One region of the Spirosoma harenae genome, then DNA from elsewhere that is predicted to be linked to it. Evidence: riboswitches for the same ligand, from Rfam matches in the RefSeq annotation. Region 1 holds a riboswitch; the other holds the start of a gene.
What was found. Region 1 has a riboswitch for S-adenosylmethionine ahead of ACYVE4_RS30890 (homoserine O-acetyltransferase family protein). Riboswitches for the same ligand answer to the same signal wherever they lie in the genome.

Region 1 (16,767 bases):
CTGCGTTCTGAAACAGATAATCAATTCGTCCAAATCGTTGGCGTACCGTTTCAACGTGAGCTGGCAGACTGTCGAAATCCGTCATATCCATCGGCAGCACCAGTACATCATCAGCTGGTAAACCTGTTTGCTGAGCTACTCGCTGCAACTCTTCTTCACGCCGTGCTGATAATACTAGTTTGATGTTCTGGCGCTTGGCAAATTCTACTGCAATCGCTTCCCCAATCCCCGACGAAGCGCCCGTAATCCAGATAACCGAATTGAGAAAAGTCATGTGATGCGTTCTACGATTGATTAACGAGTTGGCCGAAATTGATTTGAGCCGTTTGCTCCTGCACGATTAATTCAACAGTCCCGCCGATCGGTAAAGCCAGATTAAACGGAACGTGCCCAGCCGGGAAATTGAAGAGTACAGGATAGGAATAATCGGCAACCGTATCGGCAATAATTTCAAAAGCGTCTTTCCCAAAAGGAAGCGACGCATTGGCGCGCATATCGGTGAATTGCCCAACGAGTAAGCCTGCCAGTTTTTCCAATCGCCCGGAACGTCGAAGCTGGGTCATCATCCGATCAAGCGAGAAGAAGGTTTCGTCGATATCTTCAATGAACAGGATTTTTCCGGCAAAATCTACATCGGTTGGTGTTCCGAGTGAATTGCTGAGCATCGTTAAATTACCCCCAACCAATATTCCCTCTGCGCTTCCAGGTCGATTTAGCGAATGAGGTTCTACTGCATAATGTGAGGGAAACCTGCCAAACAGCCATTGCCGAACTGATTCCAGCGAGGCTGCTCGGTCAGGATCACCAAATTGGCGAGGCATTAGTCCGTGTAGACTAACGATGTTGTTTTTAGAAAAAAGACTTAACAATACTGTCACATCGCTGAAGCCAATCAGCCACTTTGGATTGGCTTGTAAACCTGAAAAATCGAGGTCGTCAGCAATTCGGTAGCAACCGTACCCTCCCCGAGCGGCAAACACCGCCCGAACGGTTGGGTCATCGAATAGCCGTTGTAAATCAGCCCGACGGAGATCATCGGAGCCGGCAAATGGACCGTCGATGGCGTGTAAACTATCGCCTTCAATCACGTTCAATTGCCAATCGTCGCGCAGAATGCGCAAACCATCGGCTAGTTCGTCATAAGGAAACCAACTGGCGGGCGCCACTACACCAACCGTATCGCCAGGGCGTAAAAAAGGGGGGAGAATCACAATGTATTAGTTTGAAGTTCGAGCTAATTCAATTCAGCTTCTTCTGTTTCGTCAAGTGTATCGAGGTCGAGTGTTGTCTGATGCTCGGAATCGAACATAGGTCGGAACTTATGTCCCCAGCGAATTTCGTCGTATCGATACGAGAATCTCGTATGTACACTCTGCACAAACGTATCGTCCAGTGCCTGTAAGGAAATCAATAGTTCGGTATCCGATTGAGCTAGTTCTTCAGGAGTAGACCCGTATAGCGGGCTTTTTTCAGTAATCGGATGAACTAGCGTCCAGTTCGCCGGAAAGAAGGAGACTTTGTTCCGTTCCAGATTCAGCGGATAGTATTTTCGGGAAAGCGTCCCATCTACCTTTGGCTCCAGCCGCGATAAAGTGACGGTTACCTCTAAATTGATTAACTGATTGGCGCGCGTGTTCACGATCCGAAACATCCAGGCATTAACATCCAGATACGGCGCGAAAACGGAGTTTTTTGAAAAGCGAATGTGTGCCAGTGGACGAGAAAATCGTCCATAAAGCAGTCCCGTTGCCAGAGCGAACGCCAGCAAACCAAGCATCGACTCAAACGCAGCAATGGAACTGGTCAAAAACGTATTCGGAGAAATATGTCCGTAGCCAACAGTTGTGAGCGTTTGCGAGCTAAAAAAGAAGCATTTCCAGAAAGGACCATTTACGTTTTTATCGGCAATACCGATCAGCGTATCCGAACCGGCCAGCATATAAATACCCGCGAAAAGCGTGTTGACGACCAGATACGCGAGCAAAAGCCAGCCAAAAAACGCGGGCCAAGTCATCGTAATCAGGCGATTATAGATATTGAGTCGATCCCAAAGACCGCTGTTGATTCGGGCAATGTTAAAGGTCCCATCCTGATTGACCAGTCTCGATTTCGAATCGGTTAGTTTCGTTCCAAAACCAAGGTCAGTCCGACGTTCTTCCTGTTCAACCAATTGGCTATCGGTCGGTGTATGTGTAAAAAGTTGTCGGTTCGATGAATTCATAACCACTACATTTGTTACGTAGCAAAGGCTCTAGTTCGCTAACAAAGTTATAGCAAATTTGTCGCGCACTTCATTGCATTCGTTAATCAATCCATTGCATGCATCCAGTTGAGATCGTAACCGGTTTACTTGGCGTAACAACATTATTGGCGGTAGTTGCCCGCCGACTCCGTCTCTCCTACCCGATTCTTCTAGTTATTGTAGGATTGCTCATCGGTTGGATTCCTGGTTTACCGCCGGTTATTTTATCGCCCGACGAAGTGTTTCTGGTTTTCTTACCACCACTGCTCTACGCGGCTGCCTGGCAAATTGACAACATCGAACTAAAGTTATATAGTCGCTCAGTATCGTTACTAGCCGTTGGACTGGTGTTATTTACTTCAACAGTTGTTGCGCTAGTTGCTTATGCCGTCATTCCTGGCTTTTCATTGGCGCAAGGTTATTTATTGGGTGCCATTATTGCTCCTCCCGATGCGGTAGCAGCCTCCTCAGTCATGCGCGGGTTGAATGTTCCAAAACGAATTACGACCGTATTGGAAGGAGAAAGTCTGGTCAATGATGCCACCAGTTTGATTATTTACCGATATGGGCTGATTGCTATTCTCACGAATCAGTTTGTGCTTTGGGAAGCAAGTCTCCAGTTTGTCGGAATTGCGGTAGCGAGTGTCGCCATTGGGTTAGCGATTGGCTGGATCATGGTTTATGTACATCGTATAATCAGCCGAGATAACGTAACCAGTACGGCTCTTACACTTTTGACGCCATACGGATCGTATCTTTTGGCCGAAAACTTTCACCTGTCGGGTGTGCTGGCAGTTGTGACCACCGGGCTTTTTTTATCGGCACGTACCTCTACCTTATTCTCCTATCATAGTCGTCTGCAAACCAATTCGGTTTGGGAAATTGTGGTCTTCCTGCTCAACGGACTGGTTTTTATTCTGATTGGCTTACAACTACCCATGATTGTTTCCAACCTGAATGGGTACACACTTCCACAAGCTGTTAATTATGGCTTATTGATCAGCCTCGTAGCCATTATTTGCCGATTGGCGTGGGTTTTTCCCGGTGCTTATCTGCCTCGCTGGCTAAGCGCAGGTATTCGTCAACGGGAGGTTAGGCCTACCTGGCAACAGATTGCTATTATTGGTTGGGCGGGGATGCGTGGAGTTGTATCACTGGCAGGTGCATTGGCGCTGCCTAATACCTTACGTGATGGCCAGCCATTTCCAGCCCGCGATCTCATTCTGTTTATTACGTTTATTGTTATCCTGATTACGCTGGTGTTGCAGGGGCTAACGCTTCCACTTCTAGTGGAAGGACTTAACGTACGAGAAGATATTGACGAGAAAAAAGAAGAACGTAAGCTACGGCGCAAAATGGCGCTACAGGTTATAACGCATCTAGAGGCTAATCACGCGGGCGGGTCGGTGCACGACGATGTATTGAACTACGTAAAAAACACATACGAACTACGTATCAACGAAATCAACGGCTTTTTACGAGGGTCCGATAACGCCCAACGCCCACCCGAACTTTATCAACAGGCCATCCAGCTTCAACTGGAATTGATCAACGTTGAGCGAACTGTTTTGACAGAGCAACGCCAAAGTACGTTGCTGGATGGAGAAATTCTCCGAAAAATCGAGCAGGAGCTAGACCTCGAAGCAGCACGACTTTCGCTAGCTCAACCTATGAGCTAAACAGATCCTCCAGCGTAAAAAAGCAGAAGTTATTGATTAATAAAGGATTAACATTTCATATAAAATAAATATAAGCTAGATTACCTATACAAGTATTGATCTTTAGGTAAATATACCTATATTTATACCCAGTTTGAAAAAACGATCTCCGTAACTACTTTGATAAAATAAATCATCTATGAGATTTCATCCAGGTATGATCAGCTTGGTTGTACCAGCTTTTAACGAAGAAGAAAATTTGCCCGTCTTGATCCATCGCCTTATGGCCGTTATGGAGCGATACGATTCCTACGAAATCCTGATTGTAGATGATGGTAGCTCAGACCAAACTCGATATGTACTACGACAACTGAGCCAGGAATATCCAGTAGTACGATTTATCTCTTTTTCACGGAATTTTGGTCATCAAATGGCTCTTCGGGCGGGTTACGATAACGCTCGGGGAGAAGCGGTTATTTGCCTTGATGCCGACCTTCAGCACCCACCCGAGCTAATCCCAACCTTGATCGACAAATGGCGTCAGGGCTTCGAAGTAGTTTATACCGTCCGGCAGGCCGACCCAAAACTTTCCTGGTTTAAGCGGACCACATCAAAGTATTTTTACCGAGTACTTCGCAGCGTTTCTAATCTGGAAATTGAAGATGGCGCAGCTGATTTCCGGTTACTGGATCGCAAGGTGGTCGATACGATCAAGCAATTCAAAGAGAATGATTTATTCCTGCGTGGGGCTATCTCCTGGGTTGGGTTCCGTCAGTGCCGCATACTTTACGAACCAGCCGCCCGCTATGCAGGACGTTCCAAGTACTCGTTCCGTAAAATGCTGAAACTGGCTGCCATGGGAATTACATCATTCTCGACCCGGCCGCTGTATTTATCGGTTATGCTCGGTTTTGGTATGTTTCTGTTTGCTACGCTATTCGGCATGGAAACGCTTTATGAGTATTTCTTTACGAACGCAACTGTATCTGGCTGGACGACTCTGGTGGTGCTGTTAGTGCTAATTGGTGGGGTCCAGTTTATTATGATCGGGATTATGGGCGTATATTTGGGGAAAACGTTCGTTGAAGTGAAAGGCCGACCGGCTTATATCATTGGCGATACGAGCGAGATCGAGGAGACTACAACCCCATGGCGATCCCCAATCGAGGAAGAAATATTTTATTCACCGTTGACGTAGAAGAATTTGATACTGCTGTTGAATTCGGCCACGACATTCCGTTGAGTGAACAAGTGGCCGTTTCAACGCGGGGTTTAACCTTATTAGCCGAACGCTTTGATCAGATAGGAGCTCGTACAACACTCTTCACAACGGCCAACTACGCGCTTCACGAGCAAAATCTAATTAAGCAATTAGCGCAGAAGCACGAAATTGCATCTCACGGCTACTTCCATACGACGTTCGAACCCGCTGATTTACTCAAATCCCGGTTAGCGCTGGAAGAATTACTAAAGCGTCCAATACTAGGTTTCCGTCGGGCGCGTATGGGCTATGTTGACCCAAATGACGTTCATCAAGCTGGTTATCAATACAATTCTTCGCTGCATCCAACCTGGCTTCCGGGCCGTTATAATCACTGGGGAGAACCGCGACATCCCTTTAAGGAATTAGGTGTGTGGCAAATTCCGGCTTCGGTTACGCCTACGCTTCGGCTGCCTTTGTTCTGGCTCAGCCTTAAAAACTTTCCGTTCGCTTATTACAAAGCACTTTGTCGGCACACACTTGAAGCGGATGGTTTTCTGAATCTATACGTGCATCCCTGGGAATTCACGGATTTGTCAGGATATGAAAAAATCCCGACATACGTACGCCGATACTCGCGCGACGAACTCCTCGATCGAGTGGAAAATTTGTTGCGCTATCTAAAACCGATGGGTGAGTTTAGCACAATGGGTGAGTTCACACAGCAATTGGCTTCTGGCGCTTCCTGAGCCTACAATCGTTCTAACCTGCTGATGATATCCTTTTTTAAAAAGCCAATTTTTAGCGATTACCGGTTTATTTTCGGCATTTACGCACTCGTCACCTTATTTGCCAGCACCCGAACGGTTATTCTCCTCGATTCCAATAATTACCGGATTTTCTATTATTCGCTTTATCATCTGATTGAGGGGGTAAGCCTCTATTCGGTTTATCCTGCTCAGTATGAAGATCATTTTCACTACGCGCCCACGTTTGCGGCTTTATTTTCACCCGTTTTTGCCCTGCCATTTCCGGTAGGATTATTTCTCTGGCATTTGTTGTTTGCGGCTGTCTGGATGCTGGCGATCCATAAGTTACCATTTACGCATCAGCAGAAAGTATTTATGTATTGGTTTGCCTTGCAGGAATTATTCACTTCACTCGTGAACAGCCAGACCAATCCGTTGATTGCCGCGATTCCGATTTTTGCCTTTTTGTGCTTCGAGAAACGACAACCGATCTGGGCTGCTTTTTTTATCGTTTTGGGTTTTAACATCAAGATATACAGCCTGGTAGCGGGTGCTTTATTTCTGCTTTATCCGCAAAAGATTCGGTTTTTAGCCGGTATAGCTCTCTGGGGAATTGTGCAGGGATTACTTCCCGTATTTTTCACATCACCCGCCAAATTGATATGGCAATACCAACTGTGGATCAATCAGTTATTGATTAAATCAGATCATGACAAATGGGCGAATACGTCAATTCACCGACTGATTCACGTATTTATTTCTCCCGATGTAGAAACGTCTGTAATTATTGGCTTAGGTGTGGTCGTGTTCTGCACCGTTTATATACATATAAAACGATTTGGAGAGCGGTCTTTTCGGATGTTGATGGTTGCTTCGATTTTAGTTTTTCAGGTCATTTTCAATCCGGTTTCGGAATCGCCAACCTACATTACAGCAGTTACAGGCGTACTCATCTGGTGGTTTTATTCTCCTCAAAACTGGTTCGATAAGGCACTTTTGATTAGCTGTTTTATCCTAACTGTACTGTCGCCCAGCGATTTTTTCCCGCATTTCCTTCGGTCGAAATTCGTCACACCGTATGGTCTGAAAGCCTTACCTTGCGTGCTTATCTGGTTCCGAATCATTTATCTTATGCATCGGCCAGAAAGTAAACCTGCGAGTATTGGCTCACCCCAGTTGACAACCTAAATTGTTCTTAGGTGTTTCATAGAAGTCTATCCGGCTTTAAAGAAATAATATACGATTCTCTAAATAAGTAAATCGAATGGCAGTAACATGGCTTGATTTCTGGCAGCAGGAAAACGAATTTGATCAATCGATGTCCGTAAATTATGCCTATTTTCTGGCTCGGGTCGAGAAGTATATCCCGTTATCACCAACGCAGACAGTGCTGGATATAGGATCTGGGCCTGGTAATCTGGAGGATGCCTGGTACGATCGGGTCAAAGAGATTCATGGGCTGGATATTTCCAAACGCTACAACGAAATCGCCCGCGTCAAACACGCGCAACATCCGACTATTTATTTCCACGATTTATCGGCTGATGACTATCTGAATTTCAGCCCGGTAGCCAATAAGCGATTCGATGTGATCATTGTGATGAGCGTGGTACAGTATTATCGGAACGCATCGGAAGTGGAGCAACTTCTGGCAGCTATCAAACAAGTCGCTGCTCCCGGTGCCAAAGCTATGATCTGCGATCTGATGGTTGGCGGCAGTGTCCTCAGAGATATTGGGAGTATGATTAGTCGTTCCCTCAAACAGGGACAATTACTGGATACGATTAAGCTCCTTTTCCGACTACGGTTTTCTTCTTATTACGCTGTGCGACAGGAAAATGGGTTTCTGATTTTACCGAAACAGGATTGGCTGAAAATTTGCCAGAAACTGGGATTAAATGCCCGGTTTATTGAGGAACCTCTAACGATGCAACAGGAACGACAGAACCTGTTTATTCAATTCTAAATACTAAGCAAACCTAGCTGAGGCTATTTCCAGTCTGTTTAAGCCCTGAATTCGCAGAAGGGGATTGGGGTTGGGGTATTAAATGAAGATAACGTCTTCAATGACATCACTTCCCATGTCTTTATTGACGAGTTGGATAAGCTTCTGCTTAGCATTGACCAGTTCGTTTCGTAAAGGAGCTGATCCAATTTCGATGTAGAGTTTTCGATCACGAACATACAGCCGGTTCGTGCGCGACGCGATGGCAGGGCCCATCATCTTACCCCAGAAGGCCTCCAGATAAGTTTCATTAAACCGTGTCTGGAGTTGATACGCCTTCAGTAATTGCCCAATAGCATCCTTAACGGTTGTAGTCCCGGCTACACGAGTAGCATTTTCGCGATTGTAACGGTAGGTTTGGTTCATACTGGGCGGATGTCTTATTACAAAAGTAAACAAGGAATCGACTTTATACATACCGATTCATTCGACTCGGCAAAAAAATAAGCGAACGGTAGAAAAACCCTTTCTCGTTTGGATTCACGCCATTTGGCTGTTATACTTGCGTTATCAAGTCAATGGCGAAGCGTCTAATTCATCACATCGGCGCGCGTTGATTTATAAAGAAGCGGGGAGAGATCAGGCTCTGCGAACCGCTGGCAACCTACCTCACGGCAAGGTGCTAACTCCTGCCTAAAACCATTTTAGGGCCTATAAATCGTTCACTCAAATGCACTACACTGGTCAATGTATGCCCCGTGGGGCCTACTAAGCAACCTCACCAACGACCACGAAAACTGGGAGAGTTTGTCGTGTATACCGCTTCGGTTTATCGTTTTCGGTATATAGTGAGCTAATGCAGCAACTTTTGCGCCAACTTACTATATACGAAACACCGTAAATCGTAATCCGTAAATCGTAAATTCTTTTTCCATTGGATCTGCATTATTTCGATTATAAATATTCGTTTACGCTCGAATCGGGCGAACGCTTGCCGGGCTTCCGACTAGCCTATACTACACGTGGCACCTTGAATGAAGATGGCTCGAATGTAGTGTGGGTATGCCATGCCCTAACCGGCAATGCTGATGCGGGCGACTGGTGGGGCGGTATGGTTGGATCAGGCAAATACTTCGATCCAGAACCACCGTCTGGAGAGGGGTATTTTGTGGTCTGTGCCAATGTATTAGGCTCGTGCTATGGATCTACTGGCCCCCTATCCGTCAATCCCACAACAGGAAAACCCTATTACCATGATTTCCCGATGGTTACGATTCGGGACATTGTAAATACGCTGGATTTACTCCGGCAGGAACTCGGTATCGAAAAAATCCATACGTGCATCGGAGGGTCAGTCGGTGGCGAACAGGCAATGGAATGGGCGATATTACATCCTAATCTCATCCAGAATCTGATTATTATTGCTGCTAGTGCAGTGGCATCGCCCTGGTGCATTGCCTTCAACGAAGCGCAGCGCATGGCTATCGAAGCCGATCCAACCTGGCGTGAAAAATACGACACTGCGGGAGTAGCCGGAATGAAAGCGGCCCGTGCTATGGCTATGATTTCGTATCGCAACTACGATACGTATGGGTTCACGCAGGCACTCGACAACAATGAACAATTGGATGACTACAAGGCCGCTGGTTATCAACGCTATCAGGGCGACAAACTAGCTGATCGGTTCAACGCCTTTACCTATTGGACACTCTCTAAAGTAATGGATTCCCACAATGTCGGCCGAAATCGGGGGAGTATTCTAAACGCATTGGCCCAGATTAAAGCGCATACGCTAGTTGTTGGTATCCGGTCGGATTATCTCTTTCCGCCTACTGAACAGCAATTTCTGGCTCGTCATATTCCCGAGGCTACCTACGAGGAAATTGATTCGTTATATGGTCATGATGGCTTTCTGATTGAATTCAGACCCTTGACCAATATGATTCGGAAATGGATGGCCAGCAAGGCCATGAATCCAGTAACTAATTTTGAGAATGTTGTGAGCCGACAGGTTAAATAGCTGCCTATGTTTTGGTATGAAGCCGAAGTTCAGCAATTAGAAACGAAACTCAAAACGTTGTCTCCTGCATCGGACAGGGTCGTTTTTTATGGCAGTTCCTCCATCCGACTCTGGGCAACATTAGCGCAGGATTTTCCGCAAATCAACACTGTTAATCTGGGTTTTGGTGGGTCTACGCTTGCTGCCTGTACCTGGTTTTTTGACCGGTTATTGATTCCCGCACAGCCTAAATCCATTGTTTTTTATGCGGGAGACAACGATTTGGGCGATGGGCGAAATCCTGAAGAAGTTTATCTTTTCTTTTGCGCTTTTGCCGAAAAAATGCACTGTCTTCTCCCTGCTTTACCCTTCTCATTTTTGTCTATTAAAATTAGTCCCGCTCGCTTGCATATCGTCGACCAGATTCGCTATACCAACCATATCATTGGCAAGCAGATCGAGAAAATTGAGCGTTGCCAATACATTGATACAACTACGCCTTTGCTAGGAACAAACGGCCAGCCACGTCGGGAATTCTTCGAAAATGATGGGCTACATTTGAGTCCAGCCGGATATCAGGCCTGGAAACAGACACTCCAACAGCAACGGCAGTTTTTTTAACGATTTTTTTACTTAAACCTCCACCATTTTCCCTTGTAGTAGTTGTATTTTCATGAATACTTAATACATACATAGAAAATGCACCGTGAGTATCATAAGTGGTTCAGTCCGAACCTGAACCGGGATATGGAATTACTCGTTTTTGGTCATGCAGGAGCACGGGTGTTGGTATTTCCAACCCGGCGGGGACGATTCTATGAGTATGAAAATCTTGGTCTGGTCAATGCGCTGGCCGATCGGATTGACAACGGTTGGCTACAATTATTTTGTGTGGATAGTGTCGATCGGGAGAGCATTTATAACCGTCACGCATCACCTTTCGACCGTATCCGACGACACGGGCACTATGAACAGTACATTCTAAATGAAGTCCTGACGTTTTCGCGTCTGAAAAATCCTCAGCCGTTTATGATTTCACACGGCTGCAGTTTGGGAGCTTATCATGCACTAAATATTGCCTTTCGCCATCCGCAGTGGTTTGGGAAAGTGGTGGCTTTCAGCGGGCGTTATAATTTATCCGAACCTGTAGCTGAATTCCGGGGACTATTCGATAATTATTACGATGATGAAATCTACTTCAATAGCCCCAATCATTTCCTCCCAAATCTCTCCGACAATACACAGCTTGACCATTTACGCCGAATGGAAATCGTAATGACCGTTGGAACGGATGACCCATTTATTCAGAGTAATCTAGCCCTGAGCGATACGCTATGGTCTAAAAACATTTCGCATGAGTTATACCTGTGGGATGGCCGGGCACATCAGGCAGACGATTGGTATAAAATGGCGCAGTTGTATATGTAATAACCTGGCTTTCAGGGCAACTTCTCCGCCAAGAATAAGTAAGGCGGGTGGAAGTGGTGTACAAAAATCTGCTCTTTACTATCCGGATATTTTGCGAAATAAGCGCTATCAGCTAGCAGCACAATTGTATTCCCGGTTCTGACGTAGTGATTGCTTTTATAATACTCGGGTGCTACGTAGCCGTTCAGATTTTTCTTTACCGTATTGGAAGCCAGTTTGCCTAGATATTTCTGGTAGTTTTTCTGTGCTTTCAACGATGGTTTACTCATGCTGTTATATACGTATTTCAGGACTATACGCTTCAACAATTTCTGCTTTTTGATCATAGCTGGCGCCCCAACAAACGGATTCGTCGGGTTGAAATCGTTCACAGTTTGTACGGAGAACGGCACTTCAGGCACCCAATCAGCAGAGTTGACAACGTTATACGCCCAACCCGCCTGCGTAGCCGCTTCATACTCATACGCAAAATGCAGATTCCCAGGTTTCGGACCAGCGCTGCAATACGTTTTAAACTGAATATCAGTAGGCAATCGACCTTGTTTCTGTAAATTACGAAGATGAGCTGTGAGCAAAAAAGCAATGGCCCCACCCTGGCTATGCCCCAGAATAATCATGTTTTTAGTGCCAGACCGGTAACTTGAGTCAATTTTAGGCAGCATATCTTTGGCTAAAAAAGCCGTACTCACCAACCAGCCGACATGCACAGCCGCCAACGGGCTAGATGCCAGTTCATACGTAAATTTCTCGGTATCGCTAAGTTGGAGTTCTCCTTTGGCTGGAACCATAGCGGCATAAAAATTAGCCAGCCAACTTACGCTGTTAGCCGTTGTTCCCCGAATGCTAATCACCGCAACCCCGTGATTATCCATCCATAAATCCCAGCGATTTTCCAACCCAATAATGGCAGATCGATAAATCGGCTTGAAGCGTTGGGGAGAAGGAAATGCACTAACATAAGTCGAATCGCCAAAGCGAGCCGAAACTTTCAATAGCTCGATGTATTCTGCCTTATTGAAGCCCGGTTTTAAGGCCTGACCGAATAGAATCGATGGTAGTATGACCAGGAAGAAAACGATGAGCTTTTTCATGGTTGAGGAATGGCTAGCGGAAAATTCCATTTTGCACAATATACTCCCAAAAATGACCGAAAAAGAGTTTGTTGAGTAGTATACAGACATCTTTTGACGGAACGGTTTACAAGGCCTTTACCAGCGCAATCACCAATTTTGCTGAATTCCGGGCGGCTGTCGGGTAAAATTTGTCGTAGGCAATATGTGCCTCAGCATCAGCGCGGTCGCTCAGGCTGCGGATAATGAGATGCGGCACCTGAATCTGATAGCAAACCTGAGCTACAGCAGCCCCTTCCATTTCGGTAGCATCTGCCCCAAAATCAGCTCGTAAACTTTTCACTTTATCGATTGAGGCAACAAATACGTCACCCGTCACAACGGTTCCGGTCATGACCTTCACAGGACGATCTGAAACTCCTCCTGATGCCAGCGGAATGCCTTCTAATGGCACCGTTTTAACCACAGTCTCAGCCAGTCGCATCAACGCTGAATCGGCAGGAAAATACAAGGGATTGAACTCTTTGGTAATCGCATTACGAGTCTGGCGAGTAAGCGTATTTTTAGCTGTAGTCGAACTGTAATCGTGGTGAGCAGTTTTGCCGGAAATGACAATATCGCCGGGCTGTAGTTCTGGATTAGTCCCCCCGGCAATGCCTGTAAAAAGGACCCGTTGCGGTCGAAAATGATCGAGCATCAGCGACGTAGTCATGGCGGCATTTACTTTACCAATCCCCGTTTCAGCCACAACAACCCGTTGATTCCCAATTCGGCCACAGGTAAATACCACGCCATCGACAATAACTGTCTTCGGCTTCCGGAGCGATTCTTTGACTAAGGCTACCTCAGCCCCGAAAGCCCCCAATAAACCGGTAATTGGCCTGGATTTATAGCGTTGAGCAACAACGGGCGCCGGAGAAAGAGCGAAAAAAAACACGGTAAAAGCGAATAGCTTCTTCATGGAATAAAAAAATCAATGGCTGTTTGTTAAAGCCAGCACGCAAAATGCATCAACAATCCATAGACTCAAGGGTACTTCATTCGTTTTTCCAGTCGCCACTTTGATAACTGTCCACGATAAGAATCCCCAAATCAATCCCTGCGTTATGGAATAGCTAAACGGAATAAGGACCAACGCCAGAAAAGCAGGTAGCGCATCACCCAAACTTCCCCAATTAATACGGGTGATGGGTTTCATCATGAAAGCTCCCACAAGGACAAGGGCGGGAGCCGTAGCAATGGCTGGAATTACCGACAATAAGGGCGATAGAAACAGAAAGGGCAGAAAACAGCAACCCGCCACAATAGCCGTTAATCCTGTCCGTCCACCTTGAGCAATACCCACTGCCGATTCAATATAAGCCGTTCCGGGACTGGTACCAAATAGGCCAGCCAGCGTCGTAGCAACGGCATCCGTTAATAAGGATCGATTCAACTGACGCGGATTGCCGTCGGCATCCTGCAAACCACCCGCTTCAGCAACGCCCACAAACGTAGACAGACTATCGAATAAATCGGTGAAGGCAAACGCAAAAATAACTGGCCACAACGACCACGACAGCGACCCGGCTAAATCCAGTTTTCCCAACAAAGAGAAATCGGGCGTTGCCAGAATTCCCTGAAAATTGACCAGCGTTTTCTGTCCGAAATTAACGGCCGACGCATCACCCCAGAATCGACCGATAGGCCAGGCAACCAATGTTGTCAGAACAATACCGATAATAATCGCCCCCGGCACATCACGAACGACTAAGACACTTGTCAATAATAATCCGAAAATAAATGTCAGTATAATGGGATCATTTAGGGGGGCAATACTTACCAGTGTAGCTGGATTTGCCACAATAAACCTGGCATTCTCGAAACCAATCAGCGTGATGAATAAGCCAATCCCTGCTGAAACGGCATATCGTATCGGATGTGGAATGGCTCGTACAATGGCTGAGCGAACGTTTAATACGGACATTAGCAAAAACAATACGCCCGCCCAAAAAACGGCTCCCAATGCCACTTCGGGACGGATTCCCAATCCTTTTACGGCGGTAAACGTAAAAAATGCATTCATACCCATGCCTGGTGCCACCACAATCGGGTTCCGAGCATACAAACCCATCATCAGACTGCAAAAAAACGACAGGAGTACAGTTGCCGTCAGAACCCCACTAAAGGGTAGCCCGGATTGGCTCAGAATAGCCGGGTTGACCACAATGATGTACATCGTGGCTAAAAAAGTCGAAATACCAGCTAAAATTTCTGTGCGTTGGGAAGTAGTAGTTGGTGAAGTAGTCAATCGTTCGAAGGTTGTAGTTTGAGAACTAAAGCTATTATAAAAAGACTTTTGTCATGCTCACGAAGAAAGCATGGCAAACTACCCATTTTATACTTGTCTTAAACGGTTACATAGCTTTAAACCTCAAACTACAAACTTTAAACAATAATCTCAAACCAAACTTCCAGCGGCCTCATCAACCCATACGCGCACGTTTTGCTGCGTTTGGACTAAACTGGCAGGTACTTGCTCGGTTACGGGCCCTGTCAGAACATCACGCAGAATAGACGCTTTTTTCGCTCCGCTAATCATCAGAATAACATCATGAGCACCTGCCAAATGACGAAGCCCCAGGGTAATACCCTGACTTAGTGCGGTCTCTGTTTTAAAATATTTCTGACCAACCGTTATGGTACTTTCAGCTAAGTCGCCCACATGACAGCCTAACGTAAAAGGCGTTCCAGGTTCATTCAGGCCAATATGTCCGTTCATCCCCATACCGACAAGTAATAAATCCAGCCCCCCTTTTGAATCAATTAAGGTATCAATTCGGGTACATTCAGCATCGAGATCGTCGGCTTTTGCATTGAATACATACATCTGTTCTGGGCGAAGATTCAGCGGGACAAACAAGTCGCGAAAGAGGTAGTACGAACAGCTCCCAAAATCTTCTGGACCAAAACCAACCCATTCATCTAACCCAACAAACGTACATTGGCTACTATCCACACGTCCTGCTTTTACCAAATCGACAAACCGATGATAGGTTTCGATGGGTGTATCGCCCGAAGCAATGCAAAGAACCGCGTCTGGCTTTTGACTAATAATTGCAGCCATATGCTCAGCTGCGCGTTGCGAAAGGGTAGCGTGGTCAGGAAATTTTTGAAGAATCATAAATATTTGAGTTGGGAAATACAGCGAACGAACCTGCGTAATCTTGCCAATCAGGCTCGATTACGCAGGTTCAATTTTTTCCGTCGGAATGAAAAATTATCGGGTTTGTCGGCTACAGCCGAAGGGGTTGGATCTGAAACTGGGTCGGGCAGGGCAGGCTCACCGTCTGGCCCCCGATTCACACGTTGTATATGTGGTTTTTGCTGAGTTCCACCCGACCGGTGAGCGGGTGGTCTGTAAAAGTCGCTTGTTGGCCGGAACGAACTTCTATAATCGCTGAAGGCTGCTGACTAAAAGCAAAATAGGCTTTCAGAAGGATTAGTATCAGTAGATAGCACCGAATTTTGTACATGGTGGAAAGATGGCGTAATTTTGCGATTCGTTTCATGAAGTTATGCAACTCAATAACCAGATTTATCAGATTCAGGGCGTCGATGTACTCACTATAGCGAACCAGTTCGGACTTCCGCTCTATGTATACGATGCAGACAAAATTACCGAAAAAATTGGCTTGCTTCGGTCTTCGTTTGCCGGAGTTAACCTGAAAATAAAATACGCTGCCAAGGCATTGACCAATATATCGATTCTAAAATTAATGCGCCAGCAGGGTGTAGAAATGGATTCGGTGTCGGTCAACGAAGCGCGGATGGGTATGCTGGCTGGTTTCGAAGCGGGTCAGATTATGTTTACGCCCAGCGGTGTTTCGTTCGAGGAAATTCGGGAAGCGATTGAACTTGGTTTACAACTGAATGTCGATAGTCTGTCCTTGCTGGAATGGGTTGGTCAGAATTATGGCAGCCAGGTTCCGGTTAGCATTCGTATCAACCCGCACATCAGCGAAGGCGGCAATATCAAAATTTCAACCGGCCACGCTGATTCTAAGTTTGGCATTTCGATTCTGCAACGGGACGAGATACGTAAACTGGTTGAAACCTACCAGATTTCGGTAACCGGATTACATATCCATACCGGATCAGATTTCAAAAATGCCAACGCCTTTTTGAAAGGAGCCGATGTTCTGTTCGATCTGGCCAGTGATTACCCGAATCTAACGTTTATTGATTTTGGCAGTGGCTTTAAAGTGGCCTACAAAGAAGGCGATCACATTACGGACATTGCCGAATTAGGCAACCAGGTATCAACAGCTTTCCAAAAGTTTTGCCAGCATTACGGTCGGGATCTGGAGCTTTGGTTTGAGCCCGGCAAATTTCTGGTCAGTGAAAGTGGGCATCTATTGGTTCGTACTAACCTTGTTAAAGAAAATCCAACACGTACGTTCGTCGCTGTTGATTCAGGGTTGAATCATTTGATT
Region 2 (16,767 bases), 120 kb from region 1:
CGGTTAACATTACCATTGGGCTATAGGAATTATAATCTGGACAAGAAGCGGGTAGAAAGCTATACAAAATATCCTCACGTACTCGAACCGTAATGGTCAGTGCGATAAGTTTATCCCCATCTTGGAGCGTGAAAACGATAAATTGAGCGGGAAAATCATGGAATAGGTTTACCAATCGTTCGGGAGAAATCGTAAGTTGATACCCTTTCACTTGTCGATTCTTCTGTAGAAATGTGATGATAGGCCCGACCTCAGGTGATTCCCATTGTTTAAATTGGAATCCAACTTCCTGGCATTTACGAAGTCGCCGACGTTCGGCGGGTGCAATTACATCCGTAAACTGTTGATTGGTAATCGACAAAAAGGAATTTGGATTGGCCTCGGTTAACCCAAAACCGTGTTGTTTTAACTGATTTTCTAATCGCTGGACCTGTTCGGGCGCATAACAATATGGGTAATTGACAATGCGTAACCGACGCACATTGGCCATACGAGTCGTTTCGACGAGCGTATGGATAAGACTACTCAGAATGGATTCTGGCAATTTCTGCGCAAACTCAATCGAGCCAAAAGGAGCTGCCAGTGGGCTCATCGCCTGATCGGACTGAACGAAAAAAGCGCATCGGGCTTCGGTTTGTTGCGTATCCTGATTGAGGGCCGTTAAGAGATAAAATTGACCGTTGTTCTGTTGTCGAAGATGCTCGGCTTCGTTAAATAAAAAGCCATCCTGACAGAATTTCGGCGTTTCGTGCGGGTGGGGATTTTGCTGTAATTGAATTGTATAGGGGTACATGGAAACGAAAAACGGTCGAAGAAGAAAATTTTTTCCTGCTTCGACCGTCGACCATCTCTCCCGTCACTTTTTATGATTAATTCGTAGCGTTTTTAGTTGGCAGGAATACGCTGAACGTAGAGCCATGCCCCAACTGACTCTTCGCGATAATGTAACCCCGGTGATTTTCGGCAATCTTTTTCGCAATCGCCAGGCCGATACCCGTTCCAGGGTACTTGTTCTGACTGTGGAGTCGCTGGAACGTACCAAATATACTCTCGGCGTATTGCGAACCGAAGCCAATCCCATTATCCGTAATATCCAGTTGGCAATACTCTGCTTGAACGGCTAGGGGTAAGAAATCAGCCGGCAGCCCATCTTTACATACGCGTTTAGACTCAATGGTGATTTGAGGAGCTCGGTTCGGATTTCTAAATTTGATCGCATTGGAAAGCAGATTCTGGAGCAACTGCCGAAGCTGACTAGCGTCGCCAGGTATCATATCCAATTCGCCAACATGTATTTGAGCCTCAGCCTCCTGGATCGTAATTTCCAACTCGCTTATCACGGTTTTAAGTAAATCTGCCAAGGGCTGTGGCCGCCAGACTTCGGGCCGGTGCGAAAGTCGGGAATAGTTGAGGAGATCTTTGATGAGCATTGACATTCGATTGGCCGACTGTACCATTCGATCGACAATCTCCGTTCCTTCGACATCTAACGTAGGCTCGTAGGTTGTTCTGAGTTTATCGCCAAACGCCTGAATTTTCCGAAGCGGCTCCTGAAGGTCGTGAGAGACAACATAATTAAATGCAGCTAATTCCGCGTTGCGATTAACCAGCTCCGTATTCCGATTGACCAACTCCTGATTAATACCTTTCAGATCTGTTTCGTATCGTATCCGATCTAGCTCAAATTCAGCACGTTTGGCGACAATTTTCAGGAGCGACGAAATGTATTCTGGTTCGTTGATAGCTTCCTGATGCATAACGGCTAATATGCCAAAAGCCTTGCCTTTTGTATCGTATAAAGGATAACCGATGTAGCCTTCAACATTGAATTGAACCAGCGTTTGGTTTTTAGGAAATAATCGTCGGCATTGGCTGGGATACGTCGACATTTTGCCTTGAATAACCTGCTCACAAGGGCCGTCAGGTAAATCATATTGGATATTGTCGACGGTGTTTCCGTACGCAGTAATGGCAATTGTACGAATGGCAAACGCATCAGGCGATGGTTCAATCAACTCGCCCAGAAAAACATAATCGAGTTTGGTTTGCTCCGTAATGTAGTGAACCAGCGAGTGGAAAAATTCATCACCTACTTTATAGGTAGCAAATCGATCGGAAAACTCCAGGAGAAAGCGTTGATCAAGTGTGTTTTGCTCAAGCTGAGATTGTAGTCGACTGTTTTCCAGGGCCAATGCAACGATTCGCTGCTGTAAGTGCGCATCTGTCAGAACATCCATATAAGTATTACGGTGGAGTGGTTACCTTTGGTGCAAAATAATCTGATCCAAGATGGTAAACAAATATTGTGCCTATATTCAGTTAAATATGTATTGCTAGTTTCGGTAGATTATAACTAGGTAACATTAATTAGGCAGACTTTTAAAGATTTCTACAACACCGTTACTCTCATTTCATTCGGGCAGATGGCTTCTGACGGTTAGCATATCGATTTTCGCTTCCCTAATTGCGAGTAGACCAATTGCATAATGCCATCTTTTAGGCCCAAATCCGGCACGATAATTTTTGTCGCTCCTGCCCATTCCATAACCGAAATGTAAATACTGGACGCTGGTACAATTACATCAGCGCGGTCGGCATTCAGGCGAAGTTTGTTGATACGATCTTCCAGGCTAAATCCTGAAATGTAGGTGCGAATCCGGTCGATTTCCTCTTTAGTCGTTTCTAATTCCGATATTTTAGACGCCAGATTGAACAGTTTACTAATATTTCCCCCAGTTCCCACCGCAATTACTTCCTTCGAGGAATCGATATTATCGTCAACCCAATCTTCCATTTTTCGCCAGGCACCTTTTGTTTCTTTCCCCTCCAACAAGCGAACAGAGCCAATTTTGAATGACTTGGAATTGATTTTTTGGCGGTTCTCGTAGACGTTCAATTCGGTACTTCCACCGCCTACATCGATGTGTAAATACTGTTTGTCGTCCAAGGCCTGAACAACAACATTATTAATCAATTCGGCTTCTTTACGCCCGTCGATAATGTGAATTTTAATGCCCGTAGACGCTTCAATTCGCCGGGCAACATCATGGCCGTTTGTTGATTCACGCATGGCCGATGTAGCGCAGGCCATGTAATCTTCAACCTCGTGCAGTTCCATCAGCAGCTTATAGGCCTGCATGAGTTTAGTGGTACGAGCCTCGCTTTCAGGCGTTAACTCGCCATAGTTAAAAACGTCGTGGCCTAGTCGAAGCGGAAAACGTACATATTCAACCTTCTTAAAACTAACCTGATCGTCGTTGTATAATACTGTAGAAATTTGCAGACGAGCCGCGTTGGAACCGATATCAATAGCTGCCAGTTTCATTTGTATCAATTAGTGAATGATTGAATGATTGAATTGATGAATGTTTAACAGCGACTATTCAATCATTCAATAACTCAATTATTCAATCATTAAGATAGCCCAAAGATACTCATTTTTGCTGGCCTGTAGTTTGGCTCGCCTATTGCATTGGTTGACCACTGAGTAAGTCGCGCAAGATGCGATGCTACGTTTGCCAAAAAAAAGCCTTACTTTTGACGCCGTTTGACCAGTATTAGCTTCATGACTATATTAGGCATTTCTGCTTTTTATCACGATTCGGCAGCCGCATTAATTGAAGACGGTCGGATTGTGGCCGCAGCCCAGGAAGAGCGGTTTACTCGTAAAAAGCATGATCCAGGTTTTCCCGCTCAGGCCATCAAATACTGTCTCCAATATGGCGGCACAGACCTGAATAAATTAGATGCCATCGTTTTTTATGATAAACCGCTGCTCAAATTTGAGCGGCTGCTCGAAACGTACTACGCGTTTGCTCCGAAAGGAATACGCTCGTTTCTAATGTCGATTCCGGTGTGGCTGAAAGAAAAACTATTTCTGAAGCGACTGATTCGGGAAGAGTTAGAAAAAATAGGGTATGATTCGTCTAAGAAGATAAAAATTCTTTTTCCGGAACATCACCTTTCGCACGGCGCCAGTGCGTTTTATCCATCTCCGTTTGAGCGGGCTGCTATTCTGACAATCGATGGAGTAGGTGAGTGGGCAACGGCGTCCATCGGATTAGGCGAAGGCAAAAATATTTCAATCCTGAAAGAGATGCGGTTTCCGCACTCACTGGGTCTTTTATATTCTGCGTTTACTTATTTCCTCGGCTTTCGGGTAAATTCTGGTGAGTATAAATTGATGGGATTGGCCCCTTACGGCGATCCAAATTCGCCCGATGTAGCGCGATACATTTCGATCATCAAAGACAAACTGGTTGACGTTCGCCCTGACGGTTCCATTTGGTTGGATCAGGACTATTTCGACTATGCTACAGGCCTGACGATGGTGAAAGAAGCTAAATGGGCCGAACTGTTTGGTTTCCCGAAACGCCAGCCCGAAGATGAGTTGCAGCCACAGCATTGTAATCTGGGACTTGCGATTCAATACCTGACCGAAGAAATTGTCCTGAATATGGCTCGCGAGGCCAAACGCCTGACGAATGCCGATGCATTAGTGATGGCGGGTGGTGTGGCTCTGAACTGCGTGTCGAACGGGAAACTTCAATCGGCGGGTATTTTCAAAGATATTTTTATTCAACCGGCGGCTGGTGATGCGGGTGGTGCTTTAGGCGCTGCGTTAGCTGCGTACCATATTTATTTTGGAAAAGAGCGTGAAGTAACGACCGAACGCGATGCCATGCGCGGTTCGTATTTAGGGCCTACCTTCTCCGATCTTGACGTAGAACTGATGGCCCTGAAATACAAAGGGGTTGCGAAGCATTTTACCGATTTTACTGAATTAAGCCGTGAAGCCGCTCGTTTGCTGGCCGAAGGAAATGTAGTCGGTTGGGTGCAGGGACGGATGGAGTTTGGTCCGCGAGCATTAGGTGGCCGAAGCATTCTGGGCGATCCACGTAATGCCGAGATGCAGAAAAAGCTTAACCTGAAAATCAAATATCGCGAATCGTTCCGGCCTTTTGCGCCGTCTGTACTGGCTGAAGATTGCGCTGAATATTTCGATTACGATGGTATTTCGCCGTACATGCTTCTGGTGCATCCGGTAGCGGAAAGCCGCCGTACACCTGTGCCAGCCGATTACGCTAGTTTTCCACTTCGCGAAAAACTGTATTACCAACGTTCTGATCTCCCGTCGATTACCCACATCGATTATTCAGCCCGGATTCAGACGGTCCATAAGGATACGAACCCGCGTTATTACCAACTGATCGATTCGTTTAAGCAGTTGACGGGCTACGGTGTTATCGTGAACACGAGTTTCAATGTACGTGGCGAACCCATCGTCTCGACACCCGATGATGCGTATCGATGCTTTATGCGTACGGAAATGGATTACCTGGTCGTTGGAAACTACCTGTTCGATAAGCGCCAGCAGCCTGAATGGCAGGATACAGACAACTGGAAAGAAGAATTTGTTTTAGATTAATCAAACCTACTCGCCAAGCTACCTGTCCTGATGGGATCAAAACTTGTATCCAGTGCTGTCCGATTACTGTTTCTGGGATTTCTAGCGTTTATTTTATACTACGGAGATCGATTTCACATTGTTCTCGATTATCCGCATCGCGGATTATTTGACAATATATATGTTCGACTGGCTAAAATCTGCATCATGCTTTTGCTGCTGATGGAAGTCGTGCGGATGTACTATTACGGAATTGTCAAGAATTCCAAAACGCCCAAACTAATCAGCAATCTGGCAACCTTAATCGTTCCCATTGTTTTGCTGGGCGCGTTGTTGGAAATAGGTTTTATGTTTATCGCCCAAAGCCAGGAAGGAGGTCTTACGTTAGCTTCTCACATTTGGTTTGAACGCTATTGGCCACCCATGGTTGGCGATTATCGCGATACACCTAAAACGGATACGTTGGGCAAAAAGAAAGTGCTGATCGTGGGTGATTCCTTCACATCGGGTCACGGTCTGAAAAAAGCGGAAGAGCGTTATGGAAATGTCCTGGCTGAAAAATTAGGTAGTCAGTACGTGACCTATAACCTGGGAATTTCGGGTTCTGATACCCGCAATGAGTATGAACGACTCGAGAAATTTGGCAAAAAACCTGATGTTCTGATCCTTCAATACTTTCCGAACGATATTGAAAAAGTTGCCCGCGATCATGGCTTAGTACCTGCTGGCTTTGAGCCGTATTCGGATTTACCGCGCGCATTGCAGTCGTTGTTTATCAAGTCGTATCTGCTCAATTATTTATACTGGCAGTTCCCGCACGGTAACTTTGCCCCATTTGATACCTACGCCCGAACAGCCTACGGTACACCTGCGATCATTAACGATCACTTAAGCGATCTTAATAAATTCGTAACCTACGCTCGGGAGCATAACGCTCGATTCTACGTTGTTTTGTTTCCGTTTTCGCACAATCTGGAAAAAACAGTGGAATACGTTAAACCAGTCGTGTCGTTTTTTCAACAAAATAATGTTCCAGTTCTGGAGGTTGGTAAACTCATGGGCGACATTCCACCGAATGATCGGGTAGTCGGCCGGAACGATGGACATGCGAGTGCGTTGGTTAATCAGCGTGCGGGTGAAGCTTTATTCAAGCTCATGGAATCGAATCCAGGAATAATGCAGCCTGTAGCTGCGGAAAAAAAGACTGAACCTTAAGGATTTAGATCGTAGGTTTGTAACATTAGAAGTAAACTCAAATTACAACATGGAATTTTTGCAGGACATTTTCAAATTCATGAAGCAGCGCAAAAAATGGTGGCTGGCTCCCATGATCATTTTATTGTTACTCATTGGTATTCTGATCGTTATCGGTGGCGGTTCGGCCGTTGCTCCGTTTATTTACACGTTGTTCTAGCATGGACGTTACTGAAAAAGTAAAAGCCCAGTTGGTGATCGTCACTGGACTGGTTGTACTTTATTTTGTCTTCAAATCTCCCTGGTGGCTTTATGCCGCAGCTGCCGTTGGTCTGTTAAGTATAGCGGTTCCCGTTGTTGGGGATCTCATTGTGAAAGGTTGGTTTAAGTTGGCCGAAGTGTTAGGCAATATCAACGGCAAAATCATTCTTTCCATCCTGTTTTTCGTGTTTTTATGGCCTATCGCCCTGCTCTATCGACTATCGGCAAAGAATCCATTAGCGATTAAGCGGACAGATGATAAGTCATTTTATACGGAGCGAAATCATCTGTACACAAAGGATGATTTAGATCAGACCTGGTAAACAGACTAAAACTGTATTATTTAGGGTACGTTGACAAGCAGCGTACCCTATTTTTGGTTATTTTTGTTCAAAGCTTATCCAGAAAGACGGAGGGAATGGACCCGATGATGTCTTGGCAACCACCTCATACTCAGAGAAAGGTGCCAATTTCCTCCCGGTCATAAACCGGGATAGATAAGTCGACCCGCTGCTGCCTGTCAGCCTTCTGCGGTTAAGCTTTTTCATCTTTTTGGACTTTTTTAAGGACGAAGCTTGTTAGCTTAGCTAATAACCGCACAACACAATTGCCTTTGAAAACGATATACGACCTCCTTCACGAACGAATCCTCGTCCTCGACGGCGCAATGGGCTCCATGATTCAGCAGTATAACCTTACGGAAGCTGATTATCGGGGTGAGCGCTTTCGGGACTGGCCGCACGACCTTAAGGGCAACAACGACCTGCTGTCGATTACCAAACCGGAAATCATCCAGGAAATCCATCGTCAGTATCTGGAAGCTGGATCTGATATTATCGAAACCAATACCTTCAGCGGTACAACCATCGCGATGGCTGACTACCGAATGGAGGAATTAGCCTACGAACTCAATTACGAATCGGCCCGGATAGCAAAAGAAATTACGGAAGAATTCACGCGCCAGAATCCGGATAAACCACGTTTCGTAGCCGGAGCGATGGGGCCAACCAATCGTACAGCTTCGCTTTCACCAGATGTCAATAATCCAGCTTATCGGGCTGTTACGTTCGACGATCTCGTCGATGCGTATTACGAACAGGTTAGCGGACTGGTAGAAGGTGGAGCCGACTTGCTATTGGTCGAAACTATTTTCGACACACTCAATGCCAAGGCGGCTATGTTCGCCATTGACAAATATTTTAATCTGAACCCGCAGCGGCCGGTTCTGCCCATCATGATCTCGGGTACGATTACGGATGCGAGTGGTAGAACACTTTCGGGACAAACGACCGAAGCGTTTTTATACTCGGTTTCGCACTTGCCGCTGTTGAGCGTGGGCTTGAACTGTGCACTTGGCGCCGAACCGATGCGCCCGTATATTCAGACACTGGCGAAAGAAGCTCCTTTCTTTACATCAGCTTATCCGAATGCCGGTTTGCCAAATGAATTTGGCGAGTACGATGAAACGCCCGATATGATGGCGGCTCAAATTGAGGGCTTTATTCGGGATAATTTCGTGAATATTGTTGGTGGTTGCTGTGGTTCTACGCCTGATCACATCCGGGCAATTGCGCAGGTAGCGGCTAAATACCCACCCCGTCAATTGCCGCAACCCGAACCTTATCAGAAACTAAGTGGTCTGGAGCCGTTAAAAATCACAGAACTGACCAATTTTCTGAATGTTGGTGAACGTACCAACGTAACAGGCTCGAAGAAATTTGCCCGACTGATCAAGGAAGGGAATTACGACGAAGCGCTGAGTATTGCACGCGGTCAGGTTGAAGGGGGCGCTCAGGTAATCGACGTGAACATGGACGAAGGTATGCTCGATTCGGTCGAAGCCATGACTACGTTCCTGAATCTGATTGCTTCTGAGCCCGATATTGCCCGTGTTCCCATTATGGTCGATTCCTCGAAATGGGAGGTAATCGAAGCGGGTTTGAAGTGCGTGCAAGGGAAGGCCATCGTCAATTCCATCTCACTGAAAGAAGGTGAAGAAGCCTTTATTGAACGTGCAAAACTTGTCAAACGCTATGGTGCGGCTGCGGTTGTGATGGCTTTTGACGAAACGGGTCAGGCTGATTCCTACGAGCGACGGATTGAAATCTGCGAACGGGCGTATCGAATTTTGGTTGATAAAGTGGGTTTCCCAGCGCAGGACATCATTTTCGACCCGAATATTCTAACCGTTGCTACGGGTATTGAAGAGCATAATAATTACGCCGTCGATTTTATCAACGCAACTCGCTGGATTAAGGAAAACCTGCCTTTAGCGAAAGTGAGCGGTGGGGTATCAAACATTTCGTTCAGCTTCCGGGGAAATGATGTTGTACGGGAAGCCATGCACTCGGCCTTCCTCTTCCACGCCATTCGCGCGGGTATGGATATGGGCATTGTAAATGCTGGGCAGCTGGAAGTATATGACAACATTCCGAAAGATCTGCTTGAACACTGCGAAGACGTACTCCTCAACCGTCGGGATGATGCCACCGAACGCTTAGTCGAATTTGCTGAAACGGTTAAAGCAAAAGGAAAGGCAGTTGTACAAGACGAAAGTTGGCGGAATGAGCCTGTTCACGAACGGCTGAAATATGCGCTTGTCAAAGGAATTACCGACTACATCGATCAGGATGTTGAAGAAATTCGTCAGCAGGTTGAGCGTCCGCTACACGTAATCGAAGGGCCGTTGATGGACGGTATGAACGTAGTCGGCGATTTGTTTGGCGCGGGCAAAATGTTCCTGCCACAGGTTGTGAAATCGGCGCGGGTCATGAAAAAAGCCGTAGCGTACCTGACTCCATTTATCGAAGCAGAGAAATCAGGTGAAGGTTCTTCATCGGCCGGAAAAATTCTATTGGCAACCGTTAAAGGCGACGTTCACGACATCGGTAAAAATATTGTTGGCGTTGTGCTGGGTTGTAACAACTATGAGATTATCGACCTTGGTGTGATGGTGCCGACCCAGAAAATTCTGGATGCGGCTCGTGAACACAATGTCGATATCATCGGATTGAGTGGCCTTATTACGCCATCGCTGGACGAAATGGTTGGTGTAGCCAAAGAGATGCAACGCCAAGGTTTTTCTCTGCCTTTATTGATTGGTGGTGCGACTACATCCCGAATGCATACCGCTGTAAAAATTGATCCTCACTATCAGGGGCCGGTTATTCACGTATTGGATGCTAGCCGAAGCGTACCCGTTGCTGGTCGCTTAACGAGTGAGCAGCAGAATACCCGTAAAGAAATTTTTACTGATATTAAAGCGGAGTACAGTAAACTTCGCGATGATCATTCACGTCGGCAAAAGGAGAAAGCGAGCTTGACGATTGATAAAGCTCGTGCTAATCGTACGCAAATAAACTGGCAGGAATTTGAGCCAACGAAGCCAACTTTCCTGGGAAATCGCTATTTCGAGGATTATGATATTGCCGAATTAGCTAAGTACATCGATTGGACGCCTTTCTTTCAGACCTGGCAATTACACGGCAAATATCCTGCGATTTTTGATGATGCTGTAGTTGGCAAAGAAGCACGTCAACTGTTCGACGATGCCAATAAACTTTTGCAGGAAATCATTGATGGTAAACTGCTTAAAGCAAAAGCTGTAGTCGGATTCTTCCCCGCCAATTCAGCCGATGATGATGTACTGCTGCACGATTTTGAAGAACAAGTGCGGGATATTCCTTGTGAGCGCCATGGTTCACACCGACACATCGAATACAAAATCAGTCGCGCTCAATCGCAGACGGCCGTAAGTCCCGTTGGCGAGTTGGTGTACGATACCAAAACGGTGCTGCATTTTCTGCGTCAGCAGAATCAGAAAGCGCCCGGTCTGCCTAACTATTGCCTATCCGATTTTATTGCTCCGCTTGAAAGTGGTCGGGAAGATTACATCGGTGGATTTGCCGTAACGGCAGGCATTGGTATTGAAGCGTTGCTGGAAAAATACGAACGTGATCACGACGATTACAACAGCATCATGGTGAAAGCTATTGCCGATCGGTTGGCCGAAGCCTTCGCCGAACGCATGCACGAGCGCGTACGAACCGAGTTCTGGCCGTATGCTACAAGCGAAACGTTCACGAACGAACAGCTAATTAAAGAGGAATATCAGGGAATTCGTCCGGCACCGGGCTATCCAGCCTGCCCTGATCATACGGAAAAAGGAACGCTGTTTGATTTATTACACGCTAACAAAATCGGCATAGAACTGACGGAAAGTTACGCCATGTATCCCGCTTCGTCAGTGAGTGGTTTCTATTTTTCGCATCCCGAATCGAAGTATTTTGCCGTTGGTAAAATCAACAAAGATCAGGTTCACGATTACGCTTTACGGAAAAATATGTCCGTTGAAGACATTGAAAAATGGCTATCTCCGGTCTTGAGTTATGATGCGTAATTGCCTGATTGACTGACATAAAAAATCCCCAAAGCGTTGGCTCTGGGGATTTTTTATGTCTAGGAATGGATTACGGCATTAATACCGTGTCGATTACGTGAATTACGCCATTTGATTGGAAGACGTCAGGAATCGTAACGGTTGATACACCACCTTTAGCATCTGTCAATTCGATTTTTTTGCCTTTCTGCATAGCCGTCAACGTACCACCCGATGCGGTTTTAAGCGTAGCTTTTCCACCGCCATCTTTGATTGCTTTCATCAAATCTTCGGCACTCATACGGCCAGGTACAACGTGGTAGGTCAGGATACCTGTCAGCGTTTGTTTGTTTTCTGGTTTTACCAGCGTTTCAACGGTGCCTTTAGGCAGTTTATCGAACGCTTTGTTGGTAGGCGCAAACACCGTGAATGGTCCAGGTCCCGATAAGGTTTCAACCAGACCAGCGGCCTTAACGGCTGCTACCAGCGTGGTATGGTCTTTCGAGTTTACAGCGTTCTCGATGATATTTTTAGACGGATACATCGGTGCACCACCTACCGTTACCGTTTTTTCCTGAGCAAATGAAACCTGACTAATAGCCAGCAAACTAAGTATTGCGAATGTGAATTTGAGCGTCTTCATTGTTGTCTTTTTTGAAATACGTGAAATGTGTACTGAAGGAATTATTTTGTGTGTCGATCAACGGGAAGACTTACGCAGGAACGGGTGAGTTTGGATTGAACTATTTTTGAATTATTTTATATGTGTCTTATTTCCAATGAGTTATGCTCGTGTCTATTGATGTGTAAGAAGCTGTTGGGAATGTATAGAGCAAAAAAAAGCCGGATATTATCCGGCAACAATCATTTAGCAGAAGACCTGACGTGGTAGAGGGAAAGCTCTACAAAGATCACGGATGAACGTGAAAATAGATAGGTGAGATTCCCCCAATTTAAGAGCGGGAAAAATACGGTGTCGTATACGGGAAATTTCACGTATTTTTCATGTATTATTCTATATTTAGAATATAAATTGCTGATTTATAGAGATTTATGTTCTTATGTGCAATGTAGCGGGAAAAATACGGTGTTGCTTCTCAAATAGTTAGCTTTTACGTTTGATACAACCATCAAACCTATAAGAAATTATGGAAGCGAAAGAGAAAGAAGATTTCCCGACAGATCCCAAAAAGCTCAAAGAAGCTTGCGAACGTCATCAGAAAAATCTGGCATCAGCCAAATCAGGAGATTTTATTAAAACCGGCTTTTTTGATATTGATAAGCTTCAGGAAGTTATCAACCTGACGCAGTCGAAACACGTCAAAGTATATTATGGCGTGGATGAACAAGACAAACATTTTTTGTTTATTGCGCCAACGCGGGAAGATGGCCGGGCCCGAGACGATAATGATACAACAGCGGCATTGTGTTGTTGCCAAAGTCCACCATGTCCTCCTCCTGAGACTGACCGCTTTGCTGAATAATTCTTAGGAGTATGTGGGATACCTATCTTACTATTGCCATACTGGCTGTAAATACTTTGTTGTATTTAGTGAATTATAGGATACTTACGCCCCCTCTTCAAATCTTAGCGATCAACATATCCATAACGTTAGCAGCAACATTATACGCAATCTATCTCTGGGCAATATTAAGAGGGGTCAATATACATGTCTACCATATTCTTATCATAGTACAATATGCTTTATACGGCTGGTTATTCGTTCAGGCGAATGACCAGCCGCTTGTTAAACGGGTAATTAAGCTTTCAATAGGTCTATTTGCTCTTATCTCATTGGCTATATCCTTCACTATTCAGCCCTGGAATCAATATAATTCCTATGCGGGCACAGTATTCAATCTATTAATTATCCTATTGTCGGGTTATTATCTGTGGAAAACTTTTGTTGACGGGAAAGTTGTCGCTCTGGAGCGGGAAGCACTGTTCTGGGTATCTATAGGGTTATTCTTTAGATCTCTGGGTAACTTTTTCGCCGATGGACTTATGAACTACCTTATTCGAAAATCCGATTCCTCAGACCTGGCCGTTTACCGAATTCATGAAGGAATGGAATTTTTTCTGTTCAGTACTTTTTTCTATGCTTTAATCGTCTATCTGCGATATTTGCCAAGTAGCCCCAGGCGTTGAGCAGTATGTTGTCCCTCCCAACTGATGTTGTTCTAATTATTTTACTCGGTACAGTACTGTTCCTTTCATTAGGTGGTTTTATTACGTTGTTATTGTTTGTGTACAAACAGCGTTACAAAGCTCACCAACAGGAATTAATTACACTTCAGGAAACGGCTCAGCGCGAACTCCTTCAGTCGCAACTTGAGGTGCAGAATCAAACCCTTCAGCAGATTGCCCGCGAACTTCATGACAATATTGGGCAACTACTGTCAGTGGTTGTGATGCGCTTGAACACACTTGAAGATGAAACCGAGGCTCCTTCTAGTCAGGAATCGATCCAGGAAACGCGCGATCTTGTCAGAAAGACCATTGCGGAAGTGCGTATGCTTTCTAAAACCCTCGATCATGATACCGTTGGCCGGTTTGGGCTGCTGCCTAGCTTAAGGCTTGAATTAGAGCGTATTCAGCGGGCGGGTAAACTAGAGACGGAATTGTCGGTGGTAGGCGATGACTATTCGCTGGATGAGAAAACCGAAATGGTGCTGTTGCGTATGACGCAGGAATCGCTCAACAATGCGCTTAAACATGCGAAGGCTAGCAAGCTTCAGGTAATTGCCGACTATACGTCCGACACATTTCGGTTAGCCATTGTAGACGATGGGGCAGGCTTTAACGTAAGCGAAGCGACTAGCCGAACAATCGACCAATCGGGGGCGGGGTTAACTAATCTTTACCATAGGGCAAAATTACTTGGTGGCTCCTGTACCATTGAGAGTCAACCTGGTGCCGGTACAAGTATTGAAATTCAGTTGCCTCATAGCAAAACCGAGTAACCAGTCGGGCACCGTTTATCAAAAAACACGCTGTTGCGTTTGTATTCATACGTTTAGCTATCTACTTTTCGGTGAATAATCATCCCTCTACTAACCCATGCCTGCTTCAATCGCCATTGTCGACGACCATCGTTTGATGGCTGCCGCTTTATCCGACCTAGTTCGGAAATTTGACGAGTATGACGTGTTACTAGTTGCTGAAAATGGCCGAGACTTGCTTAATCAACTCGCAGCCAGTGAGCAACTCCCCGACATTGCACTGGTTGATGTGAACATGCCTGAAATGAATGGGTTTGAAACGACAAAACAGCTTCGACAGCTTTATCCGACGATTCGTGTCTTAGCCTTATCGATGGAAGATCGCGAAGATCAGATTGTTCGAATGGTAAGGAATGGCGCACGAGGATATTTATTGAAAGATTGCCGCCCCTCTGAGCTCAGGAAGGCTTTAGATGACATCATGATGAAGGGGTATTATTATTCGGATTTTCTCACCTCGAAACTTATGGAGAATCTTGCGAGTTCAGCGGGCAAAACAACCGGATTGCCGTTTAACCTGAATGATCGGGAATATACGTTTGTTCAACTGGCTTGTAGTGATCTGACTTACAACGAAGTAGCTAGGGAAATGTCCGTTGCTCCACGCACAGTGGATGGGTATCGGGAGAGTGTTTTTCAAAAAATGAGAGTTGGAAGCCGTGTGAGTATGGCGATCGAAGCTATTCGCCACGGAATAATCGAATTGTAGACATAAGTAAGCCGAATGCAGTTACTTTTTCACCCGGTCGATTTACGACTGAATCACACATTTACTATTGCCCACGATAGCCGAGATGTGCAGCCAACGCTAATCGTTGAACTTCGGGATGGGGAATATCGTGGCTTTGGCGAAGCTACTGCAACGCGTTATTACGGTATTACAATTGATGGGATGATAGCTGCTTTGGAAGCTATTCGAGAGCATATTGAGTCATATAATTTTTCTGATCCTGAGCAGTTTTGGGCCGATATGCATCCGCACCTGACACAAAATCCATTCGCGCTCTGTGCACTCGATCAGGCCGCCTGGGATGTATGGGCGAAGCGACTGGGCGAGCCGCTTTATAAACGCTGGAAACTTGATCCAACGAATGCTCCCATAACGGATTATACCATTGGGTTGGATACGCCGGCGAAGATGATTGAAAAAATGCAGGAACGACCCTGGCCATTGTATAAAATAAAACTAGGCCGTCCTGACGAAGATATTACCCTGGTTCAAACGTTACGTCAACACACCGACGCTCTGTTTCGGGTAGATGCCAATTGCGGCTGGACGGCCGACGAAGCCATCGAAAAAGCCAGAATTCTGAAAACGCTGGCCGTTGAGTTTATTGAACAACCGCTTCCTGCTGATGATTGGCAAGGGGCAAAAAAAGTATATGAACAAAGTGAATTACCCATCATTGCCGATGAAAGCTGCATCGTAGAGAGCGACGTTGACCGGTGTGCGGGTTATTTTCATGGTGTCAATATCAAACTAACCAAATGTGGGGGAATTACCCCCGCCCGGCGGATGATTGCCCGCGCTCGTGAATTGGGTTTGCGCGTCATGGTTGGCTGTATGACCGAATCGAGCGTAGGGATTTCAGCCATTGCTCAGTTGCTTCCATTGCTCGACTATGCCGATCTGGATGGCGCTATGTTAATTGCCAACGATCCAGCCACTGGTGTTACATTTGATAATGGTAAAGTTGTGTATCCACGGGAAAACGGCACAGGTGTAAGACTAACGTATGAGTGATTTTTTCGAGATAAATCACCTGCCGAACCGGACAGTAACTCACGAAGGGCAGGATTATCTATTTTTTAGTGGGACAGCTTATTTGGGATTGTCGCAAAATGCTGATTTCCAGAAGCTCATGTCCGACGCGATGACGCAGTATGGAACAGTATTTGGTAGCTCGCGCAATGGTAATCTACGGTTAGGTATCTACGAAGCAGCTGAAGCAAAGCTAGCCGATTGGGTTATGGGTGATATTCCAGATGCGATGGCGCTTACCTTATCGTCGGGCATGATGGCTGGACAGGCTGTTATGAATTGGCTGAAAGGGGAGGGGTTTTCATTTATCTATGCCCCCAAAGCCCATCCAGCGCTTTGGCACGAGCCCTCTGTTCCGATACCTTCGTCATCGTTTACTGATTGGCCAACTCAATTGCCCGATCAACTGCGAAATACCAAACCCGGACCCGTTGCGATTCTGGTCAATTCGATTGACGCAGTCGCTTCCGTCTATTATGATTTTAATTGGGTTCGCGCACTCCCAGATAATCGCCCAATTACCCTCGTTGTTGATGATTCACATGGGCTGGGCGTACTAAACGGGGGGCGAGGTATCTGGACGCAAATCAATCAACTCTTGGATCGTGATACGGAGAATATCCAACTGGTCGTAACCGCTTCGCTGGCCAAGGCTATGGGATTACCCGGTGGCATAGTGTTTGGCGAAGCTACACAGATAAACGCCTTGCGTCGTACGGCTTTCTTCGGGGCCTGTTCCCCCATGCCACCGGTGTATCTGGA

Region 2: it holds a riboswitch for S-adenosylmethionine, as region 1 does, so the genes downstream of both, metH (methionine synthase) here and ACYVE4_RS30890 (homoserine O-acetyltransferase family protein) in region 1, are expected to answer to the same signal.

The regions. Positions count from the first base shown of each region.
Region 1 covers NZ_BAAHBD010000039.1:248,277-265,043, forward strand. The annotation lists gene ACYVE4_RS30845 (SDR family oxidoreductase) at 1-274, opposite strand, end outside; gene ACYVE4_RS30850 (S66 peptidase family protein) at 285-1,211, opposite strand; gene ACYVE4_RS30855 (ion channel) at 1,235-2,221, opposite strand; gene ACYVE4_RS30860 (Na+/H+ antiporter) at 2,320-3,921, shown strand; gene ACYVE4_RS30865 (glycosyltransferase family 2 protein) at 4,100-5,098, shown strand; gene ACYVE4_RS30870 (polysaccharide deacetylase family protein) at 5,050-5,850, shown strand; gene ACYVE4_RS30875 (glycosyltransferase family 87 protein) at 5,875-7,038, shown strand; gene ACYVE4_RS30880 (class I SAM-dependent methyltransferase) at 7,115-7,816, shown strand; gene ACYVE4_RS30885 (DciA family protein) at 7,895-8,221, opposite strand; SAM riboswitch class I at 8,411-8,515, shown strand; gene ACYVE4_RS30890 (homoserine O-acetyltransferase family protein) at 8,730-9,815, shown strand; gene ACYVE4_RS30895 (GDSL-type esterase/lipase family protein) at 9,822-10,415, shown strand; gene ACYVE4_RS30900 (esterase family protein) at 10,494-11,222, shown strand; gene ACYVE4_RS30905 (lipase family protein) at 11,234-12,313, opposite strand; gene ACYVE4_RS30910 (5'-methylthioadenosine/adenosylhomocysteine nucleosidase) at 12,420-13,253, opposite strand; gene ACYVE4_RS30915 (NCS2 family permease) at 13,266-14,582, opposite strand; gene ACYVE4_RS30920 (glucosamine-6-phosphate deaminase) at 14,733-15,455, opposite strand; gene ACYVE4_RS30925 (hypothetical protein) at 15,544-15,735, shown strand; gene lysA (diaminopimelate decarboxylase) at 15,850-16,767, shown strand, end outside.
Region 2 covers NZ_BAAHBD010000039.1:130,862-147,628, reverse strand. The annotation lists gene ACYVE4_RS30445 (GNAT family N-acetyltransferase) at 1-793, opposite strand, end outside; gene ACYVE4_RS30440 (sensor histidine kinase) at 870-2,237, opposite strand; gene ACYVE4_RS30435 (Ppx/GppA phosphatase family protein) at 2,438-3,325, opposite strand; gene ACYVE4_RS30430 (carbamoyltransferase family protein) at 3,566-5,428, shown strand; gene ACYVE4_RS30425 (SGNH/GDSL hydrolase family protein) at 5,459-6,622, shown strand; gene ACYVE4_RS30420 (DUF5989 family protein) at 6,672-6,821, shown strand; gene ACYVE4_RS30415 (SxtJ family membrane protein) at 6,823-7,185, shown strand; SAM riboswitch class I at 7,257-7,366, shown strand; gene metH (methionine synthase) at 7,476-11,261, shown strand; gene ACYVE4_RS30405 (fasciclin domain-containing protein) at 11,332-11,883, opposite strand; gene ACYVE4_RS30400 (hypothetical protein) at 12,389-12,724, shown strand; gene ACYVE4_RS30395 (sensor histidine kinase) at 13,395-14,204, shown strand; gene ACYVE4_RS30390 (response regulator) at 14,302-14,952, shown strand; gene ACYVE4_RS30385 (dipeptide epimerase) at 14,968-15,987, shown strand; gene ACYVE4_RS30380 (aminotransferase class I/II-fold pyridoxal phosphate-dependent enzyme) at 15,980-16,767, shown strand, end outside.